DNA from 3 places in the Rhizobium sp. 9140 genome. Region 1 is predicted to be linked to each of the others. Evidence: predicted binding sites of a transcription regulator. Region 1 holds the regulator's gene; each other region holds the start of a gene.

Evidence for each region. The regulator LexA, encoded in region 1, represses DNA repair genes until DNA is damaged. The targets are predictions, from matches to a motif close to TGTTCNNNNTGTGTTCNG.
Region 2: the regulator LexA is predicted to act here: its motif matches at 3,431-3,448, upstream of GA0004734_RS18615 (ATP-dependent helicase).
Region 3: the regulator LexA is predicted to act here: its motif matches at 2,438-2,455, upstream of GA0004734_RS13250 (ATP-dependent helicase).

What each region holds. Positions count from the first base shown of each region.
Region 1 is NZ_FJUR01000001.1:2,393,084-2,400,432, forward strand. It holds gene GA0004734_RS11300 (septal ring lytic transglycosylase RlpA family protein) at 1-1,055, opposite strand, end outside; gene GA0004734_RS11305 (hypothetical protein) at 1,255-1,524, opposite strand; tRNA gene GA0004734_RS11310 (tRNA-Ser) at 1,727-1,816, shown strand; tRNA gene GA0004734_RS11315 (tRNA-Cys) at 1,943-2,016, shown strand; gene GA0004734_RS11320 (hypothetical protein) at 2,692-3,024, shown strand; gene lexA (transcriptional repressor LexA) at 4,065-4,781, opposite strand; gene GA0004734_RS11330 (single-stranded DNA-binding protein) at 5,054-5,590, opposite strand; gene uvrA (excinuclease ABC subunit UvrA) at 5,910-7,349, shown strand, end outside.
Region 2 is NZ_FJUR01000002.1:251,883-259,231, reverse strand. It holds gene dinB (DNA polymerase IV) at 70-1,206, opposite strand; gene GA0004734_RS18615 (ATP-dependent helicase) at 1,288-3,366, opposite strand; partial or broken gene GA0004734_RS26470 (carbohydrate ABC transporter permease) at 3,526-3,693, shown strand; gene GA0004734_RS18605 (RbsD/FucU family protein) at 3,749-4,204, shown strand; gene GA0004734_RS18600 (FadR/GntR family transcriptional regulator) at 4,550-5,224, shown strand; gene GA0004734_RS18595 (PLP-dependent transferase) at 5,221-6,402, shown strand; gene GA0004734_RS18590 (ABC transporter substrate-binding protein) at 6,439-7,349, shown strand, end outside.
Region 3 is NZ_FJUR01000001.1:2,811,786-2,819,134, reverse strand. It holds gene GA0004734_RS13250 (ATP-dependent helicase) at 1-2,396, opposite strand, end outside; gene GA0004734_RS13245 (efflux RND transporter periplasmic adaptor subunit) at 2,628-3,854, shown strand; gene GA0004734_RS13240 (efflux RND transporter permease subunit) at 3,851-7,006, shown strand; gene GA0004734_RS13235 (FAD-binding oxidoreductase) at 7,195-7,349, shown strand, end outside.

The sequences.
Region 1 (7,349 bases):
GTCAAAGCCTGCGGATCGACCATGATGGCATCGAACGCGGTTTCCGAGGCGCTGACGCGCGCTTCCACGTAGGCCGCGGCATACAGAATGCCGTTACCCGGCTTGCCGTAACTGCCTGGTCGTTCTGCGGGAATGGGGCCGATGTCCGGCAACGTCACGAAAGCCTCCAGGGCCTCCATGGCGCCCGGCGCGCGCAGGACATGTTGCGTCTCGGCAAGGGCCGTTATCGATGATGCGTTGTCGAGCGAAGGGTTTGCAGACGGCGCCGCCTGATTGCGCGCCGCTTGCGGCACGGGCGCCTTGGCCGGAACTGAAACCGTTCCAAGATCCGAAGATCCGAGGTTCTTCATCTGTCGCGACAGAGGTTCGTTTGAAGCGACCATGACGCCGGACGCGATCTGTCCTTCCGGAGAGATACCAGGCACGCGGCTACCTTTGGCCGCATAGGACGCCATGAGATAGGGCATGTCGTTGCCTTCGAGCGGCGCACGGCCCACATACTGCACCCGTACCTGCGCGCTACCCTTGCGCTTGATGTCCAGGAGATCGGCCGTCTTGGAGGAGACGTCGATGATACGCCCGTACTCGTACGGGCCACGATCGTTTACGCGAACAATGACCGAAGACCCGTTTTCGACATTCGTCACGCGGGCATAGCTGGGAAGGGGAAAAGTCGGATGGGCAGCAGAGAGATGCGCTGTATCGTAAACTTCGCCGTTAGCGGTCAAACGACCGTGGAACGCAGATCCATACCAGGAGGAAACGCCGACCTTGTTGTAGCCGAAGTCTTCCTTCGGCGTGTACCACTTGTCCTTGACCTTGTAGGGCTTGCCGACCTGATAACGCCCGCCGCCCTTCGGAATGTTCTTGCCTTCGGCGACGCGGGGGCTCGCCTTGACGCCATAGACCGACTCCGGAAAATACTCTTTGCTCCGCTTCTTCGGAGCCTCGACCTGCGCCGTGGTTCCGCAGGACGTCAGCGCCAGGCAAATCGCGGGAACGGCCACAAAGCCTGCGCCTCTCGCAAGGAAACGTGCGTATTGTCTGAAAGTCATCTGTCCCACATTGCCGTTTGTCTGACGAAACCGGAACGCCTGAGCCCCTTGCAGGCGCGTCGATCGTACCAAAAAGATACAGTCGTCAAAAATGACAGCAACGTGGCATAAATGCGAACACAGGGTTCGCACACGTCACGGAATTGGTTTTTATGGTTAATGCTTGGTTACGGTCAACCAACCCTGATGGCAGGCGATCTCAGCAGACATATTCGATTACGGTGTAATTCACGCCGACGATCCGGCCCCGCATATCACGTACGAAGGAAGGAATGTACTGCTCCTCCGGCGGAACACAGAGGTCCCCGGTCCGGTCGTTGGCAATGCTCCCCTTTAGCGTCGAATAGTCGAGGTTTGCCACGACGATACCCCCACTCGGGTAAGACGACGGATCGCCAAGCGCGGCAATTGCCGGTTGAGAAACAGCAATACCAACGCCAAAAACTGCGCAAATTAAAGCGTTCCGCATCTTTCGATCTCCGTTACGGCGGGTTATCTGCTTTTGGAACACCTCCAATCTTTCTTTGTTCCAAACCTTAGTGCCAATAGTGTTTGGATGGACCGTGCAGCGGCTCCCCCGCGGCCCATGTCGACAGCTGCCTAAACCCCGAGTTGACGACCCGCCCTCCAACCGCTAATCCAACCAAACCCTCGCAAGGCGAAAAGCCTCAGGAAGAGTGTCCGAGTGGTTTAAGGAACCGGTCTTGAAAACCGGCGTGCGGGAGACCGTACCGTGGGTTCGAATCCCACCTCTTCCGCCAGCGCGGGAAACTTCAATTGTGAAACTGGTTGGATCCAAGAAAAGTACCGAAATCGGATCGAACCTCTTGCGCTTCGTCTAGGATGATTCTAAACGCTGGCCACGGTTCGTTAATTCGACCCGATGAGGCCTCGTGGCGGAGTGGTGACGCAGAGGACTGCAAATCCTTGCACCCCGGTTCAATTCCGGGCGAGGCCTCCAACGCACCTTTCATGCACCTGTAACGGCCTGAAAATGCCTGCAGTTTCTTAGGTGTGGCAATCTGGCCGCTTAAAGCTCCGTTACACGGAAATGCGGTGTGGCGATCCGTTTACTTTCTGCCCTCTCATTGCAAGACCACTCCTGGGCCTAGCTCGATACCAGCGGTGGCTCGGGCTACGCAGTGTTCGCTTGGCGAACAGCAGCATACTCGGCCATCGCTCGCCGTCTTCCACCTGAACACTATGGTCTAGTGTGATCTTCAACGACACGCACGGTGGACGCAGCGTATTTGTTCTGGCAAAAGGGGCTCGGACGCGACTGCCGTTAATTCAAGAACGGGGTCGGGCGACAGATTGACGTCACGTCGTTGCCACGAGATCACGGCGGCCGTCCAGTTTGCATTCTCCGAACGTAGGCGAGCGCTGCCAGTCAGTGGAACGCCGCAGATTTCGAAATGAATGCGCTGCGCAATCTTTACATCTGTTTGGCGTGCAAGATAACGGCCGAACTGCTGCATGAATGATGGTGAGAACGCGCATTCGGAAATTGCAGCACGTTTGAACAGCGCTCGTCTGTTTATCAAACGTCCACAATCCAGTTGAATCCGACAAGAGACTCGGTAATATCCCTTCATCGTCAATCCATTGGCGACATATTAGATTTACGGGGGGAACAATGAAAATCACTACGACAGGCGCGATTATCATCAGCGCCATTTTTATGTCCGGGGCAGCGCAGGCCGAGGATCTTGTGTTCACATTGAAGAACAGCACGACATCCGTTCTCACGCGATTCTACACGTCACCTGTCGGTGTTAGTGATTGGGAGGGAGACGTGTTCGGCGAGCAGGTTCTCAATCCCGGTGAGACAATCGAGCTCACGATTGCAGACGGTAGAGACGTTTGTAACTACGACATGCGTTTCGAATTCGAAGAGGGTTCAGATCTCGCAACGACGGAGGACAAGCAAAATTTATGCGAAATGGGGTCCTACACCATCCACGAATGATGAGCCCGATGTTCGAATAACGCCTTTAATATATCGGAGTAGCTGGCCGACATGCCCGGATATTACAGCGAGCTAGCTGCTCCGACAGTCGTCAACAGGACACTGTTTCCCAGATCGTTGTTTGCATATTTGATCACAAGTATACTGAGGACGGATGCAAGCATCCCGACAAAAATCATTCTCATAATGACGTCCTTATCGCATAAGAATGCGCGTTTCTCGTAAATAGGCTGTAAGCAACACCAAAAAAAGCGAATTGAAATCTCTAACCCGACCGTAATTCGGCAAGGCAGAGATTTGATTGGTTTTTACCTGCCACCGCTTCACCCGGACTAGAAAACCAAGTAGTTTCTGTGTCGGCTACAAACAGTCTTTTGCCAAATCCGGAACTTCGTCTGGGGTTGTGCATACTCACAACATCGCACCTCCCACAAAGCCACCTTCCTAAAGGTCAAAAATGACTGCCCGAAATATTTGCAATATTCCAGACATGCTCGCCTCCGCTGTGTTCACCCGGTAAACGCCGGCCTGTCCATGCAGTTCCATAGACTTTCACGTGCAGATATCGTTAAAGCTGGCAAGCCTCAGAACTGAACGCGTTCCGCCTAATTGTTTACGAACAGGACGACAGGTGGCGCAAATTTCCGGCCGGTTGGTAACTTAATAAATGACGAAGATTTGCTCAGATCTCACACCACGAGATTTCATGAGCCACCAATGACCCCTTCGTCATCCCCTACTGGATGCGGCATCCAGCGACGTCACGTCCGCGCGCTCAAACGTGTCTCCTCATCTCACGGACGTCAGGTAGCCAAGCTCCGGCTCAAGGCCGGACTGACAAGGAGGCTGATGGCTCAACCCTCAAATCTTCCATTTGCAAAATGTGACGGTTACGATTTTGTCTGTTGTCGCCGGGACAGTCATCAACCAGGACCGTGGAAAACCTGAACCTTAACAAGCACGCTGCAAAAGCTCCATATGCAGGAACCTAAGGACAACAAGACTTCGATCAATCCTCCCGATGGCGACGTCCTCGCCTCTTACTGGTAACGGCGAATCAAGCCGACGAGCTTTCCCTGCACCTTCACGCGTTCTGGGCCGAAAATTCGTGTCTCATACGCTGGATTGGCTGCTTCAAGAGCAACAGAGGCGCCCTTGCGGCGGAAACGCTTAAGGGTCGCTTCCTCGTCATCCACGAGGGCAACGACGATCTCACCGGGGCTGGCACTGTTGGCATTCCGGATGATCACGGTGTCACCGTCCAGAATACCCGCTTCGATCATCGAGTCGCCTCGGACTTCCAAAGCGTAGTGCTCGCCATTGCCGATCATAAAGGCGGGAACGGAGATATCGTGCGTATTGTTCTGGATGGCGGAAATCGGGACGCCCGCGGCAATGCGCCCCATCACCGGAACCGACACGCTATTGTCGTTGCCAACCTCAGCCGCTGACTTCAGCGCATTGTCAGGTGCGGAGCTTCCCCTGCTTCCTTGGATCACGCTCGGCGAAAAACCGCGCTTGGGCGGGACTGCCGCCAGATACGCGTCAGGCAGCTTGATGACCTCAAGCGCTCGTGCCCGGTTGGGCAGGCGCCGGATGAATCCGCGCTCTTCAAGGGCCGTGATCAGCCGGTGAATGCCGGACTTGGACGCGAGATCCAGTGCATCCTTCATTTCATCGAATGAGGGGGGAACACCCGATTCCTTCATGCGCTCATGAATGAAAATCAACAGTTCCTGTTGCTTGCGGGTCAGCATAATCAATCGACTCCAGAGTCACGAAACAAAGCAAGAACAGTGTTATATGTTCCTCATGTGTTCTGCAAGTGGCATTGTGGTTAAACCACATCTGGAAGGATCAACAGCGGGCGCTCGTCGTAAGCGTTGCTTTTGAACTCCACGAAAAGAGGAACTGTTGGCGACGCACAACCTCCCTCAGCTTCACAATAGCAACGCCGCCATGAGCTTACCCATGACGGCGCGAAAGAGACATCGAATTTAGGTATCAACCCGCGGCAACCTTGCGCGAATCAGAACGGGATATCGTCATCCAGGTCGCGAGAGAAGCCGCCGCTTGATCCGCCGGTGCTACCCGATCGGGCACCCGAGGACTGGGCGGGGCGATCGTAATCGTCGCCGTAGTTTGCCCCACCGCTTCCGCCACCATATTCCGAGCTGCCACGGCTTCCGCCACCGCCACCGCTGCCTCCACCATCGCGACCGTCAAGCATCGTCAGCGTCGAGTTGAAGCCCTGGAGCACCACTTCCGTGGAGTAACGGTCGTTTCCGTCCTTGTCCTGCCACTTGCGGGTCTGCAGCGCACCCTCCAGATACAGCTTGGCGCCCTTCTTTACATATTGCTCTACGACCTTGCATAGGCCTTCGTTGAAGACCACGACGGTGTGCCACTCCGTTTTCTCGCGCCGCTCACCGGAGTTCCGGTCACGCCAGCTTTCGGATGTCGCGATGCGCAGGTTTGCGATCGGCTTGCCATCCTGTGTCCGCCGAATCTCCGGGTCCGCCCCGACGTTGCCGATGAGGATCACCTTGTTGACGCTACCAGCCATCTTTTTCCCTGTCTCCTAAAAGCGGCTCAACGATCCGCATCGTGTGCCAAGTCTACGCTGTTGAACGCGGCATTTCGCCCTCGGCCAGCAGCAATCCACAACAGTTTACAAATTTGTTCTTTATTTGTTCTATGTCTTGGGTATGATCCTGTCAAGCGAGGCCTTTCCAGGCCGCAGAGGGGATCACAGACTGGGGTTTGTTGTGACAACAGACAGCGGTTCACCGCGACAAAGGAATAGCGGTTTCCCGAAAACACGCCTCGACATATGAAGTAATGATCTTAAGTAAGGGCTTCGTCCCCAAGCAGAGCGTCCGACCATGAGCGAATTCAAGACCATTTCGATCCGCGGTGCGCGGGAGCACAATCTGAAGGGCGTCGATCTCGATCTGCCGCGCAACAAGCTGATCGTGATGACGGGCCTCTCCGGCTCCGGGAAGTCGTCGCTCGCATTCGATACGATCTATGCCGAAGGGCAGCGCCGCTACGTCGAGAGCCTTTCGGCCTATGCCCGACAGTTCCTCGAGATGATGCAGAAGCCGGACGTCGATTTGATCGAAGGCCTGTCGCCGGCGATTTCCATCGAGCAGAAGACGACGTCGAAAAATCCGCGCTCGACGGTGGGAACGGTCACCGAGATTTACGACTACATGCGCCTTTTGTTTGCGCGCGTTGGCGTGCCCTATTCGCCGGCGACAGGTCTGCCGATCGAGAGCCAGACGGTCAGTCAGATGGTCGATCGCGTTCTAGGGATGGAGGAAGGTGCGCGCCTATACATTCTCGCGCCGATGATCCGAGGGCGAAAGGGCGAGTACAAGAAAGAACTCGCGGAGCTCATGAAGAAGGGCTTTCAGCGCGTCAAGGTGGATGGTCAGTTCTACGAGATTGCCGATGTTCCCGCGCTCGACAAGAAGTACAAGCATGACATCGATGTGGTCGTCGACAGATTGGTGGTGCGCGGCGATATCGCGGCAAGACTTGCGGACAGTCTGGAGACCTCACTGCGGCTTGCGGATGGCTTGGCGATTGCGGAATTTGCCGACAAGCCGCTGCCGGAGAAGGAGACATCCGCCGGCGGTTCCGCCAACAAATCGCTGAACGAGACGCATGAGCGCGTGCTGTTCTCGGAAAAGTTTGCCTGCCCCGTTTCCGGCTTCACGATTTCGGAGATCGAGCCCCGACTGTTTTCGTTCAACAATCCCTTCGGCGCCTGCCCGACCTGCGATGGTCTCGGCAGCCAGCAGAAGATCGATGAGGCGCTGATCGTGCCGGAGCATGATCGAACGCTGAAGAACGGTGCGATCGCCCCCTGGGCCAAATCCTCCTCCCCCTATTACAATCAAACTTTGGAAGCGCTCGGCAGGGCGTTTAACTTCAAGTTGAGCAACACTTGGGCTGAACTGTCGGACTCTGCGAAGAAGGCGATCCTGCGCGGCACGGACGACAAGATCGTCTTTCAATATGCGGACGGCGCGCGCTCCTACAACACCACGAAGACGTTCGAAGGCATCGTTCCCAATCTTGAGCGGCGCTGGAAGGAAACCGAGTCGGCCTGGGCGCGTGAGGAAATCGAGCGCTATATGTCGGCGGCCCCCTGCCCCGCCTGCAAGGGCTTCAGGCTGAAGCCCGAAGCGTTGGCGGTCAAGATCGATCGCCTTCATATCGGCGAGGTCACGAACATGTCGATCCGTGTTGCGCGCGACTGGTTCGAGGATCTGCCTGTGCGTCTGACGGACAAGCAGAACGAGATCGCCGTCCGT
Region 2 (7,349 bases), on a different contig from region 1:
CTCCTCCCGCGGCAGGCTTTTTCGTTTTGAGCCTATCGCTCGCTTGCTGCTTCCCGGGCGCTGAGAGACTTACAGACCGAGATCGAGCTGCGATGCCTCGCTCGCTTCAGCACTTGCGCCCGCCGTCGTTAGCGATGACAGCGTTACGCCGAGAAGCCGCACAGGCCGGCGAAAGGGATGGACCGTCGCCAGCAACTGGTCGGCGACTTCAAGAACATCTTCGATACGGGCAAAGTTCGCCGCGAGCGTTCGCGCGCGCGTCGCCTGCGTGAAGTCTGCATATTTGATCTTCACCGTCACCGTCTTGCCGGCGATGTCGTGCGCCTCGCAGTACCGCCAGACCTTTTCCGCCAACGGGCGCAGTTCGGCCTCGGCGAGAGCGAGGTCGGATATGTCCTCGCTAAAGGTGTCCTCGGCGCCAACCGACTTGCGGATCCGGTCCGGGCGCACGCGCCGCTCGTCGATCCCCCGCGCGATCCCGTGGAAATAGGCGCCGGATTTGCCAAAATGCTGCTGGAGATAGGCGAGTGGCTTCATCTTGAGGTCGAGACCCGTCTCGATGCCGTGCTTCTTCATCCGCTCGGCCGTCGCCGGGCCGACGCCATGAAACTTCTTCACCGGGAGAGCCTCCACGAAGGCGGGGCCGTTCTTCGGCGTGATCACGAACTGACCGTTTGGCTTGCGCTGGTCGGACGCCATCTTGGCAAGAAATTTGTTGTAACTGATACCTGCCGAAGCCGTGAGACCGGTTGCCGCAAAGATCCGGGCACGGATCTCGGCGGCGATTTCGGTTGCGATCTCCATGCCCTTCAGGTTTTCCGTGACGTCAAGATAGGCCTCGTCCAGCGACAGCGGCTCGATCAGAGGTGTGTAGTCCGCAAAGATTTCCCGGATCTGCTGCGACACGGCGCGGTAGACCTCGAAGCGCGGTTTGACGAAGATCAAGTCCGGGCATTTGCGCTTGGCGGTGACGGACGCCATGGCGGAATGCACACCGAACACCCGCGCCTCATAGCTCGCTGCCGCCACGACGCCGCGTGCGGCCGATCCGCCGACGGCGACCGGCTTGCCGAGAAGCTCCGGGTTGTCCCGCTGCTCGACCGAGGCATAGAAGGCGTCCATATCGACATGGATGATCTTGCGCACCGGCGCATCCCGTCGCTCGACGCTTTCCCCCGGTGCAGCATCGGGGACAGGCGCGGCCAGCGCTTCCGCCAAATCCTGAGCCTCGCGGGCCGCCGCTCTTGCTGCCGTTTCCGCCCTATCGGAAGCGCCCGTCTGCACGGCCTAGCTCCACATGCCGCGCATGCGGGCGGCAACGTCGATGCGGATTTCCCGCGCGCTGCGTTCCGAGGCGGAGGCTGATATCAACGGCCAGGTCGTGCTTTCGAAGAACTGCAGCAGCGTTGCGGGAATGAAGCGGGTGCGCGCGGCATAGACATGCCGATCGCCTTGCGGGTTCTGCCCGTGGGTGAAAAAGCGTTGCGGCGTGATCAGCGACAGACTGTCTTTCGCGCGCGTCATGCCGACATAGAGAAGGCGGCGCTCCTCCTCGATTTCCTCCGTCGTTCCGGTTCCCAAATCGGACGGGATGCAGCCATCGACGACGTTCAGCATAAAGACGGATCGCCATTCCTGCCCCTTGGCGGAATGGATGGTCGAGAGGATGAGATAATCCTCGTCCAGCAGCGGTACGCCGGGCTGGTCGCTCGTGGCATCCGGCGGATCGAGCGTCAGTTCGGTTAGGAAGCGCTCGCGCGAGGCATAGCCGGTGGCGATCTGCTCCAGTTGGAGGAGGTCCGCCTTGCGCGTTTCCGCGTCCTCGTGGATGCGGTCGAGATGCGGCTCGTACCACATCCGTGCGAGACCGATCTCTGCCGGCCAGCCCGGGCCAGACTTTCTCAGGCTTTCCAGCATGGTGATGAAGCGGCTCCAGTCGTCGCCGGCGCGGGGCGGGGCGGGGATCTCGGCCAGGGTTGCGAGCGGCTCGGGATCGGCCGTAATCGCATCGAGAATTTTGCCCGCCGTTTGCGGGCCGACGCCCGGCAGCATCTGCAGCAGCCGGAAGCCTGCCACCCGGTCGCGCGGGTTCTGCGCGAACCGCAGCACGGCCAGCATGTCCTTCACATGCGCGCTGTCGAGAAATTTCAGGCCACCGAACTTCACGAAGGGAATGTTGCGCCGCGTCAGTTCGACTTCGAGCGGCCCGCTGTGATTGGAGGAGCGGAATAACACGGCCTGCTGCTTGAGCGTCATGCCGGTCTCGCGGTTGGCCAAAACCTGCTCGACGATGTAGGCGGCCTGATCCGTCTCGTCCTTCACCGTCACCAGCTTCGGTCGCTCTGCCGACTGGCGCTCCGTCCAAAGGTTCTTGGTGAACCGCTCCCGCGCGAGATCGATGACGCCATTGGCGGCAGCGAGAATGGTCTGGGTCGAACGGTAATTGCGGTCGAGCGTGATCACATCCGCCGCCGGGCTGAAGGAGCCGGGGAAATCCAGAATGTTACGAACGGTGGCGGCGCGAAAGGCGTAGATCGACTGTGCATCGTCGCCCACCACGGTCAGGCCGCGACCACCGGGCTTCAGCGCCATCAGCACCGAGGCCTGGAGCCGGTTCGTATCCTGATACTCGTCCACCATGACATGGTCGAAACGATTCCCGATATCCTGTGCGAGGCCGGGATCGGACACCATCTGCGCCCAATAGAGCAGGAGATCGTCGTAATCGAGCACGTTCTGGGCCTGCTTGGCGGCGACATAGGCGGCAAACAGGGTCTTCAGCTGTGCTTCCCACCCGGCGACCCAGGGAAAATGCAGGCGCAGCACGTCGGTCAGCGGCGTTTGCGAATTCACCACTCGGGAATAGATGGACAGGCAGGTGCCCTTGGTCGGAAACCGGCTTTCCATCTTGGAGAAGCCGAGTTCGTGACGCACGAGGTTCATGAGGTCGGCACTATCTTCACGGTCGTGAATCGTGAAATCGATGTCGAGGCCGATCTGCTCGGCGTACATCCGCAGCAGGCGGGCGCCGATGCCATGAAACGTGCCGGACCAGGCAAGGGCATCGGTCAGAACGCCCGCGTTAGCACCAAGAACCTTCCGGCAGATCCGCTCGACCCGCCGCGCCATCTCGGACGCGGCGCGGCGCGAAAAGGTCAGCAGAAGGATACGGCGGGGATCGGCACCGTGAACGATGAGATGGGCGACGCGGTGCGCGAGCGTATTGGTCTTGCCCGATCCGGCGCCGGCGATGATCAACAGCGGACCTGCGACGGTGTCGGATATTGTCCCGTTGGAGACGATGCCGTGCTCGACGGCCTGGCGTTGCCGCTCGTTCAACGTCTCCAGATAGGCTGCCGCCGCCATGTCGTCTTCCCCGTCCTGCCTGCATGTTCCGGAGCCAGACGCAGAATCGCCGCACCGAGGACTTGGGAACAAATAACGAACATATCAGCCGGGGAAAAGCTTGAACAGGGCCGTCGCGATTGCGTCAGGCTTATCTGCTCAAGGTCAGAGCTGGTTGACGCTCTTCTCGACAGCTCCAATGCGAAGACGCTGCCTGCGACGGTCGCGAGCCAGACAGGATCGCAGGGCATCAACGGGTGGTCGAAAGTTGCCATCATGCCTTTGGTGCTGGCCGGAATCCTTCTGGAGCGTTACATCGTCAAGGGCCTTACGGTCGGAGCCGTGAGGTGGGCATTCAGAGATCGCGGCGGAAGCCGCGACGAAGACGTAATGGGAGGTTTTCTTGCTGAAGAATATTCATCCGGCGCTTGGCGCCGACGTGCTGCACGCACTCCGCTCCATGGGGCATGGCGATACGCTCGTCATATCGGACACCAATTTTCCCACAGATAGCGTCGGGCGACAGACGGTCATCGGGCGGCCGCTGACGATGGCCAATCTGAGTGCACCGCAGGCGATCGCCACGATCCTCTCGGTGCTGCCGCTGGATACACCACTGCAGAACTCGGCGGGCCGCATGGAAGTCATGGGCGCACCGGACGAGGTGCCGGATGTGCAACGCGAGGTTCAGGCGGAGATCGACCACGCCGAGGGGAAGCCTTGCCCCATGTACGGGATCGAGCGCTTCGCCTTCTACGATCTGGCAAAGAAGGCCTATTGCGTCATCTCGACGGGGGAAACGCGGTTCTACGGCTGCTTCCTGTTCACCAAGGGTGTCATTCCCCCGGCCGGTGCGTAAATCGCTCTCCTTTCGGATCGCAATGACGCTGGCAGGCAGGCAACAGCATGGCCGCCCGGATATTGCTGAGACCGTCCTCGGCAATATCCGGAAGCTCGACGCGATTGCCGTCGCAGCTACCGGCGGGGCCATCGCTGATGGGTGACACAACCGTCAGTCTACGGCAGACATCCTTGGGTCGTGAGATATCGATGAGCAAAAAGCATAAAGCTTCCGACGGCAGCATCTTGACAAACCATCACAGCCATCTTCAATTGGCAGGATGTCAGACCAATCATTTTTGACCGAGTTCCTGTCGTGAGTGCGTCGCCCCGTTCACCGACGCGGATCGCGCCGTTGCCGCCGATGAACCGGGCGCAGCAGGTCGAGACGGCGCTGGCGCAGTATGTGGAGCATGCTGGCCTCAAGGCTGGGGACAGATTGCCAGCCGAGCGCGAATTGATGCTGGCGCTCAGTGTCGGCCGATCGACCATCCGCGAGGCGATCGGCAAGTTTCAGGCGCTGGGAGTCGTCGAGAGCCGCAAGGGCAGCGGCAACTACCTGCTGAAGCCAATTTCCGCCGGCACGGTCCATATGCCGCTCTCGTTCGAAACCGTCGGCCTTCGCGACGCGCTGTTGATGACGCTCGAAGTTCGCCGCGGCATCGAGGTGGAGGCCTCCATGGCTGCCGCCCGCCGCCGGACGGAGACGGACCTTGAGACCATCGAAGCCCGCCTCGACGAAATGGAGACCGTGCATCTTGCCGAGGGCACATCAGGCAAGGCCGATCTCGCATTCCACCTCTCGATCTACGACGCCACTCACAACCCGTTGTTTCGGCAATTGCTCGAACAGATGCGCGGCGGTTTCGAGCGCTTCTGGTCGAAGCCGTTCGACCGGCCGGATTTTGCGGCGCGCTCTTTTCCCTTCCACCGGACGCTCTTTGATGCGATCGCCGCAGGCGACGCCGAGGCTGCGCGGACGGAAACACTGAAGATCCTCGCCATCGTCGAGGAAGATATCAAGGACATGTCGAAATGACCCCAGGCCACGATCTCTTCGATCCCGCCTCGCTGATCGTCGCCCATGACGAGACCCATGCTTTCGAGGCCGTCGTGCCGCCGATCGTGCAGACCTCGCTTTTCACCTTTTCGAGCTATGACGAGATGGTCGCGACCTATCGGGGCGAGCGCAGCCGGCCGGTCTATACCCGTGGCCTGAACCCGACCGTCCGCCTGTTCGAGGAAATGCTGGCGAAGCTCGAAGGGGCGGAAGATGCGCTTGGTTTTGCGAGCGGCATGGCTGCGATCTCCTCGACGGTCTTGTCCTTCGTCGAGCCCGGGGACCGGATCGTCGCCGTCCGCCATCTCTACCCCGACGCCTTTCGCCTGTTCGGCACCTTCTTCAAGCGCATGAACATCGCTGTTACCTATGTCGACGGTCGCGACGAGGCGGCGGTCGAGGCGGCGATGCCGGGTGCAAAACTATTCTACATGGAAAGCCCGACGAGCTGGGTGATGGAGGCGCATGACGTGGGTGCGCTTGCGGGGATTGCCCGCCGTCACGGCGCTATTTCGGTCATCGATAATTCCTGGGCGAGCCCGATCTTCCAGCAGCCTTTGTCGCTCGGTTGCGATCTCGTGCTCCATTCGGCCTCAAAATATCTCGGGGGACATAGCGATGTCGTCGCCGGCGTCGTGGCAGGCCCAAAGGCGCTCATCGACCGTATTCGGGGCGAGGCCTATCCCTATCTCGGCGGCAAGCTCTCGCCGTTCGACGCCTGGCTGATCGTGCGGGGTCTGCGCACCTTGCCGATCCGCATGAAGCAGCATCAGGCATCCGCGCTGGAGATCGCGACGCGTCTTCAGGCGATGGATGCCGTGGAGACCGTGTGCCATCCCGGCCTTGCCAACCGCCTGCCGCCGGGGTTGAACGGCACGTCCGGCCTCTTCTCCTTCATCTTCCGCGAGGGTGTCGATGTCAGGGCTTTTGCCGACCGGCTTCGGCTCTTCAAGCTCGGCGTGTCCTGGGGCGGGCATGAAAGCCTGATCGTTCCCGGCGAGGTCGTACTGGAGCAGAAGGCGCAGCCAAATTCCGCACACACCTTCGGCATCAGCGCCCGTTCCGTCCGTCTGCATGTAGGGCTGGAGGGAACCGAAGCGCTCTGGGCCGATCTGGAGCCCGCCATCCACGCCGCGACATCAACCACTGCGGCCTGAGACTGTCATTCACACATTAAAAAAAGGGAGAACAGCATGAAACGCCTGATCGCAGCCACACTCTTCACAGCCCTCATGGCCGGCACGGCGCTGGCCGATACCACCCTGAAGCTCGTCGAGGTCATCACCAGCCCGGAGCGAACCGAGACGCTGAAAAGCATCGTTTCCAAGTTCGAAAGCGCCAATCCGGGTACCAAGGTCGAGATCGTCTCGCTGCCCTGGAGCGATGCCTTCCAGAAGTTCGCGACCATGGTCTCGGCCGGCGACGTGCCGGACGTCATCGAAATGCCGGACACATGGCTGTCGCTCTACGCCAATAACGGCATGCTGGAGAGCCTGGAGCCCTACTTGAAGGAGTGGGAATACACCAAGGACCTGAGCGCCCGCACGCTGGAACTCGGCCGCGATGTCAAGGACACGGCCTACATGCTGCCCTACGGTTTCTATCTCCGGGCGATGTTCTACAACAAGAAGCTGCTCGAACAGGCCGGCGTCACCGAGCCGCCGAAGACGCTGGAAGACTTCGCCGAGGCGTCCAAGAAGGTTTCGGCCATTCCCGGCAAGTACGGCTATTGCCTGCGCGGCGGCCCGGGCGGGTTGAACGGCTGGGTCATGTTCGGCGCCAGCATGGCCGGCTCCAATAGCTTCTTCAACGAGGACGGCACCTCGACTTTCGACAGCCCCGGTTGGATCAAGGGCCTCACCTATGTGGTCGATCTCTACAAGAATGGCTATGCTCCGAAGGACAGCGTCAACTGGGGCTTCAACGAGATCGTCGCCGGATTCTACTCCGGCACCTGCGCCTTCCTTGATCAGGATCCGGACGCCCTGATCGCGATTGCGCAGCGCATGAAGGCCGAGGACTTCGGCGTCATGACCATGCCGAAAGGCCCGGATGGCAAGACCTTCCCGACCATCGGTTTTGCAGGCTGGTCTATGATGGCCTC
Region 3 (7,349 bases), 420 kb from region 1:
CGGACGGTGAGTTCACCCTCGATGGTGCGGGCTTTGGGGCCGCTTTCGCCATAGCCGATGCGATCGATGGCGACGCCGGAGCGGTTGCCCCAGTTGTCGCGGGTCGCGTCGGTCTTGTTGGCCTGCGCGCGTTTCCAGCCCGGTGTCGCATAGGTGTTCTGGAACGGCTCCTGCTTGTCGAAGCGGGACTGGCCGTAGCCGCCGCGCCCGTAGCCACCGTAGGACTGTTCCATCTCTGCCACTTCGACGTGATCGACAGGAAGTTCCTCGATGAAGCGCGAGGGGATGGTCGATTGCCAAAGACCGTGGATGCGGCGATTGGAGACGAACCAGAGGTGGCAGCGGCGCTTGGCGCGGGTCAGGCCGACATAGGCAAGGCGCCGCTCTTCCTCCAGCCCCGAGCGACCGCCTTCGTCTAGCGAGCGCTGGTGTGGAAACAGGCCTTCCTCCCAGCCGGGAAGAAACACCGTATCGAATTCGAGCCCCTTGGCCGAATGCAGCGTCATGATGTTGACGGCGTCGAGGTTCTCGTTCTGCTCGGCATCCATGACCAGAGACACGTGTTCGAGGAAGCCGCGCATGCTCTCGAACGCCTCCATCGAGCGCACGAGTTCCTTCAGATTTTCGAGCCGACCCGGGGCTTCCGCCGTCTTGTCGACCTTCCACATGTCGGTGTAGCCGGATTCCTCGAGGATGATTTCGGCAAGCTCGGTGTGCGGCGTGTTTTCGAGAAGTCCCTGCCAGCGGCGCACCATGGTGACGACGTCGAACAGCGACTTGCGGGCCTTGGCCTTCACCTCGTCGGTCTCGATGATATCGGCAGCGGCCGCGAGCATCGGGATATCGCGGGCGCGGGCGTAGTCGTGCAGCAGGCGGATGGTGGTATCGCCAAGGCCGCGCTTTGGCGTGTTGACGATGCGCTCGAAAGCGAGGTCGTCGGCATCCTGACAGACCAGCCGGAAGTATGCCATCGCATCGCGGATCTCCATGCGCTCGTAGAAGCGCGGACCACCGATGACGCGGTAGTTGAGGCCGAGCGTGACGAAACGATCTTCGAACTCGCGCATCTGGAACGAGGCGCGCACGAGGATCGCCATGTCGTTCAGCATGTGCTTGTCGCGCTGGAGCTGTTCGATCTTCTCGCCGACAGCGCGGGCTTCCTCTTCCGAGTCCCAAGCCGCGTGAACCTGGACTTTCTGGTCGTCAGGGTCATGGCGGTCGGTGAAGAGCGTCTTGCCGAGGCGGCCTTCGTTGTGTGCAATCAGATGACCAGCGGTGGCAAGGATATGCGCGGTCGAGCGATAGTTGCGCTCCAGCTTGATGACAACGGCCCCGGGGAAGTCCTTGTCGAAGCGCAGGATGTTGTCCACCTCCGCGCCGCGCCAGCCATAGATCGACTGGTCGTCGTCGCCGACGCAGCAGATGTTGACCGTGTTGTCTGCCGTGCGCGGCTCTCCCTTGGCAGGGCTTGGTCGCTGCGCAAGAAGCCGCAGCCACATATACTGGGCGGTGTTGGTGTCCTGATACTCGTCCACGAGAATATAGCGGAAGCGGGCGTGATATTCGCGCAGCAGATCGGGATGCTTACGGAAAATAGCGATGGGGTGCAGCAGCAGGTCGCCGAAGTCGCAGGCGTTGAGCGTGCGCAGGCGCGCCTGATAGGCGGCGTAGAGTTCACGGCCCTTGCCGTTGCCGAAGGCGCGCGCGTCGCCTTCCGGAATGTCGGCGGGCGTCAGGCCCTTGTTCTTCCAGCCGTCGATCAACTGGGCGAACTGCTTGGCCGGCCAGCGCTTGTCGTCAATGGATTCGGCCTGCAGAATCTGCTTGATCAGACGGGTCACGTCGTCGGTGTCGAGAATGGTGAAGTCGGAACGGATGCCGGCAAGTTCGGCATGGCGCCGCAAGAGCTTGACGCCGATGGAGTGGAATGTGCCGAGCCAGGGCATGCCCTCGACCGCGCCGCCCACCAGAACGCCGATGCGCTCCTTCATCTCGCGCGCCGCCTTGTTGGTGAAGGTAACGGCAAGGATCTGGCTCGGATAGGCGCGACCGGTGGCCATGATATGCGCGATGCGCGTGGTGAGCACACGCGTCTTGCCGGTGCCGGCACCTGCCAGCACGAGCACGGGGCCATCCAGCGTTTCCACGGCAAGGCGCTGCTCCGGGTTGAGACCCGAAAGATAGTCCGGCGCACGGTCGCGGTCGCGGGCGGCCATGGCGCGGGCTGCAAGGCCGGAGGGACCTCGTGCCGGGGCGTTGTCTTGATCCTGCTCTGGACGCCCATCGCGTGCACCAACGGGCACATCTGTCGCGTCAGCACCTCGGCGTTCGCCTCTCGCGGGCGCGCGTGCGGGCTCTTCGTCGAAGAAGGGGATGTCGTCGAAACCGTTGCTCATGCGGTTCAATGTAGTGATTCGGGTTCGAAAGGCCAGAATTGCGTTCTTCTTTTATTCCCTGCGCAGAGGTGCAGCTATCTCTTGAACCGGGGAAATCCATCATCATTACAATTGCGTAATGATGATGTTGCGGGATTGCGTCACATGCGGGCTGCCCGGTACCTTGGGCAAAGTATTGCATTCCGCTCATCTGAACCGTCCCTTTCGGGAATGCCCACGTCGGAGACCTGCATGCAGATCTGGAAACAGCTGGCCCTCGGCCTCGTCATTCTCCTTGTCGGCCTCGCCGCCTGGGTACGCTTTGGGCCATCGGCCGGGCCGATGCTCGTGTCTGCCGGTGTGCCCGGCAGCGTTGTTGCACTGGTCGCGCCTTCGGCTGCATCGGGCGACAAGGGACAGGGACGGGGCGGACAGAGCGGGACGCAGCGGGCAGCAGCCGGCAACCAGACGCCGCTCGTCGTGACCGAGGCCGCGGGAACCGCGCTCGTCAATGACCGGCTGAACGCCATCGGCAACGGCGAGGCCATCCTCTCCGTCGCCGTAACGCCGCTTTCCACCGGCAATCTCACAGAAGTGCTGGTCAAATCCGGCGAGCGGATCGAGCAGGGGCAGGTGATCGCCAAGCTCGACAGCGACGAGCAGGTGCTCGCCGTCGCTCAGGCCAAGGTGCTGCTGGACGCCGCCCGCGACAAGGTGGAACGCAACCGCCGCCTCGGCAATGCGGTTTCGATCGCGACGCTGCGCGAGGCCGAGTTCGCCGAGCAGGCCGCCGAGCTGGCGCTGAAGACCGCCGAACTCGATCTGACGCGGCGCGATATCGTCGCTCCGTCGAAGGGCATTGTCGGCATCATCACCGTCAATCCCGGCGACTACGTCACCACCTCGACGCCGATTGCCGTGGTGGATGATCGGTCGCAGATCCTCGTCGATTTCTGGGTTCCGGAACGGTTCGCAACCAGTATCAAGGTGGGCCAGGAGGTTTCCGCCGTTGCGGTGGCGCAGGTGACGCGCCAGCTGACCGGTGCCATCCACGCCATCGACAACCGGATCGACCAGGCGAGCCGAACCTTGCGGGTGCGGGCGCGTCTCGACAATCCGGACGACAGCCTGCGGGCCGGAATGTCCTTTTCCGTCAACGTCCGCTTTCCCGGCGACAGCTATCCCACCGTCAATCCGCTCGCGGTGCAGTGGAGCGCCGACGGCTCCTATGTCTGGCGCGTGGTGGGAGCCAAGGCGGAGCGCGTACCGGTGACGATCATCCAGCGCAACTCCGACAAGGTGCTGGTGGATGCCAAGCTCGAGAAGGGCGATATGGTGGCGACCGAGGGCGTGCAGAGGCTGAGGGACGGCGGCGAGGTCAAGGTCGCCAATGGGCCGGCGGGAGCTGCAGGTGATGCGGCCGAGCAGAAGGTTTCGAGCGCGCAACCCGCGGCGACGGGCGCGGAGGCCGCGCGATGAGCGGTGCTCACGAGACAGGTGCGGGCGGCTCTGCGGGCTTTACCGCCCTTTTCATCCGGCGGCCGATCTTCGCGCTTGTCGTCAACACGCTGATCATCGTGGCCGGCCTTGCGGCGTTGAACGGCGTCGAGATCCGCGAATTGCCGGAGGTCGATCAGCCGGTCGTATCCGTCAATACGCGCTTCGAAGGGGCGGCACCCGAAACGGTCGATCGGGAGCTGACCTCGGTGATCGAAGGGGCCGTGTCGCGCGTGCAGGGGATCAAGGATATCTCCTCCACCTCGCAATATGCCCAGAGCCGGGTGACACTCCAGTTTTCAGACACGACCGATATCGGGCAGGCATCCAACGATGTGCGCGATGCGCTCGGCCGGGTGACGAACGATCTTCCCGATGGCGCCGATGCACCGCAGATCGTGAAGGCGGATGCCGACAGCCAGCCCATTCTGCGCCTCGCGCTCACCTCCGACACACTGTCGATGGAAGACCTGACGCTGCTGGCCGAAAACGAGGTGACCGACCGGCTCGCCTCCGTCGAAGGCGTGGCCGACGTCCAGCTGAACGGCGAGCAGGAGAAGATCTTCCGCATCGACGTCAACCAGGGCAAGCTTGCCGCCCGCGGCCTGACCGTGGCTGACCTGCGCACAGCGTTGGCAAGCGCCTCGCTCGACGTTCCCGCGGGATCGCTGACCAGCGCCAATCAGGACCTCTCCGTCCGTGCGACGGCGGACCTGCAGACGCCGGAGCAGTTCGAGAAGGTTATTCTCGGGCAGAACGTGCGACTCGGCGACGTCGCCACCGTAACGATGGGGCCGGATATCGGCACGTCGTCGCTGCGCTCCGGCGGCAAGCAGGGCATCGGCCTCGGCATCATCCGGCAGGCGCAGTCCAATACGCTCGACATTTCGAACGGCGTAAAGACCACGGTGGCCGAGATCGGCAAGATCCTGCCGCCGGGCACAGATCTGACGATCACCAGCGACGATGCCGTGTTCATCCAGGGCGCCATCCACGAGGTCGAGATCGCACTGGTCGCCTCCGTCATCATCGTGACGGTGGTGATCTACATGTTCCTGCTCGACTGGCGGGCAACGCTGATCCCCGTTCTGACCATGCCGATCGCGCTGATCGGCACCTGCGCCGCCATCTACATGGCCGGCTTCTCGATCAACATCCTGACGCTGCTCGCGATCGTGCTCGCCACCGGTCTCGTGGTGGATGACGCGATCGTCGTGCTGGAGAACATCGTGCGACGGCGAAGCGAGGGGATGGGACCACGGGCCGCGGCCGTTCTCGGCACGCTCGAAGTGTTTTTCGCGGTCATCGCGACGACGGCGACCCTGGCCGCCGTCTTCATTCCCTTGTCGTTCCTGCCGGGGCAGACGGGTGGCCTCTTCCGCGAGTTCGGCTTCGTCCTCGCCTTCGCCATCCTTCTCTCCGCCTTCGTGGCACTGACCTTCTGTCCCATGCTGGCGTCGCGCATGCTGAAGGCACAGCCCGAAGGGCATGGCCATAGCGGGTTCCTCGGCCGCCTCGGCGGAATGTTTGCCCGCGGTTACAGGCGATCGCTCAGGGCCTGTCTCGATTCACCGCTTGTGGTCTTTCTGGCGGCCGTGATGGTCGTCGTCGCCGGCGGCATCGCGTTCACGACCCTGCCATCCGAACTCACGCCGACGGAGGACCGGGCACGTATCCTGCTGCGCATGCAGGCACCGCAGGGCGTCTCGCTCGATTACACGCAGGCGCAGATGCGCCGGGTGGAGGATGCGTTGCAGCCGATGGTAAAGGCCGGCGAGATCGCGAATGTCTATTCCATCTCGGGGCAGGGCGGTTCGGTCAACAATGGCTTCATGGTCCTGTCGCTCTCGCCCTGGGGCGATCGCGAACGGACGCAGCAGCAGATCTCGCGCGAAATCTCACGCCTCTCGGCCGAGATCCCCTCGATTCGCGTCTTCCCGGTGCAGCCGAACAGCCTTGGCATCCGCGGTGCCGGCAACGGTCTGCAACTGGCCCTGGTCGGCAACGACTACAAGGCGCTCGGCGATGCCGCCGCCAAGCTGGTGCGGCAGATGGAAGACAGCGGCCGCTTCGAAAACGTGCGTCTGAACTACGAGGCGAACCAGGCGCAGCTATCGGTCACCATCGACCGCGAGCGCGCCTCCGATCTCGGCATCGACATCAATGGCCTGTCTGCGGCATTGCAGGCCATGCTCGACGGCAATAGCGTCATCGACGTCTATGTCGAAGGCGAGGCCTATCCGGTCAAGCTGCTCTCGACCACCAATCCCGTCAACGACCCGACCGATCTCGAAAACCTGTTCCTGAAGACCAGCGACGGCAAGATCGTGCCGATGTCGTCCATCGCCACCGTCAAGGAGCAGGCGGTCGCACCGCAGCTGTCGCGCGAATCGCAGTTGCGCGCCGTGTCGCTCTCGGCCGGGCTCGCGCCCGGTACCGGCCTTGGCGAGGCGCTGGCCTATGCCGAACAGGTTGCCAAGCCGTTGCTGCCGGCCGGCTCCCGCGTGGTGCCGCTGGCGGAAGCTGCGACGCTCAACGAGAACTCGGGCGCGCTGTTCGTGACCTTCGGCTTTGCCATCGTGATCATCTTTCTGGTGTTGGCGGCCCAGTTCGAAAGCCTGATCAGCGGCCTCGTCATCATGTCCACGGTGCCTCTCGGTCTCGCCTGCGCCGTGTTCGCCATGATCCTCACCGGCAACACGCTGAACATCTACAGCCAGATCGGGCTGGTTCTGCTGGTCGGCATCATGGCGAAGAACGGCATCCTGATCGTCGAATTTGCCAACCAGCTGCGAGATCGCGGGCAGGGGCTGCGCGAGGCGATCGAGAATGCCGCGAACATCCGGCTTCGTCCCGTGATGATGACGATGATCGCGACCATCGTCGGTGCCGTGCCACTCGTGCTTGCCAGTGGCGCCGGCGCGGAGGCGCGCGTCGCGCTCGGCTGGGTGCTTGTCGGTGGCCTCGGGCTCGCGACGGTCGTCACGCTCTACCTGACTCCCGTCGCCTATCTTGCCATCGCACGATTCTCCAAGCCGCAGGTCGATGAGGAGCGGCGGCTTCAGCGCGAGCTGGCTGCCGCTCACGGTGTGCAGGAGGTCGAGCCGGAGGAGACGCTGCGCGCCGCGGAATAAGATCGCGGCCTCGCCGGGATGTTCCGAATCGGAACATCTGTGGCGCTTGTGCGCCATGCGTTTCCAAAATGCGGAGTGACGCTCGTGCGACGAAGGAGGTGCTGGACAAAGCGATTCCGGATTCTACAGTAGGGCATTGATATTTCAGCAGGACCGCAGGCAAGAGCATGCGGCGGAGGATGCGGTCGATGGCTCTGAAGGCGATCAGGTCGGGCGTTCGCAACGAGACGGGCATCGCCGAAGCGATTGCGGCGCTGAAGGGCCGGTTCGGCGAGCGCCTGCAGATGGGCCATGCGATCCGGGTGCAGCATGCGCACACGACCACCTATATCCCGGCACAGCT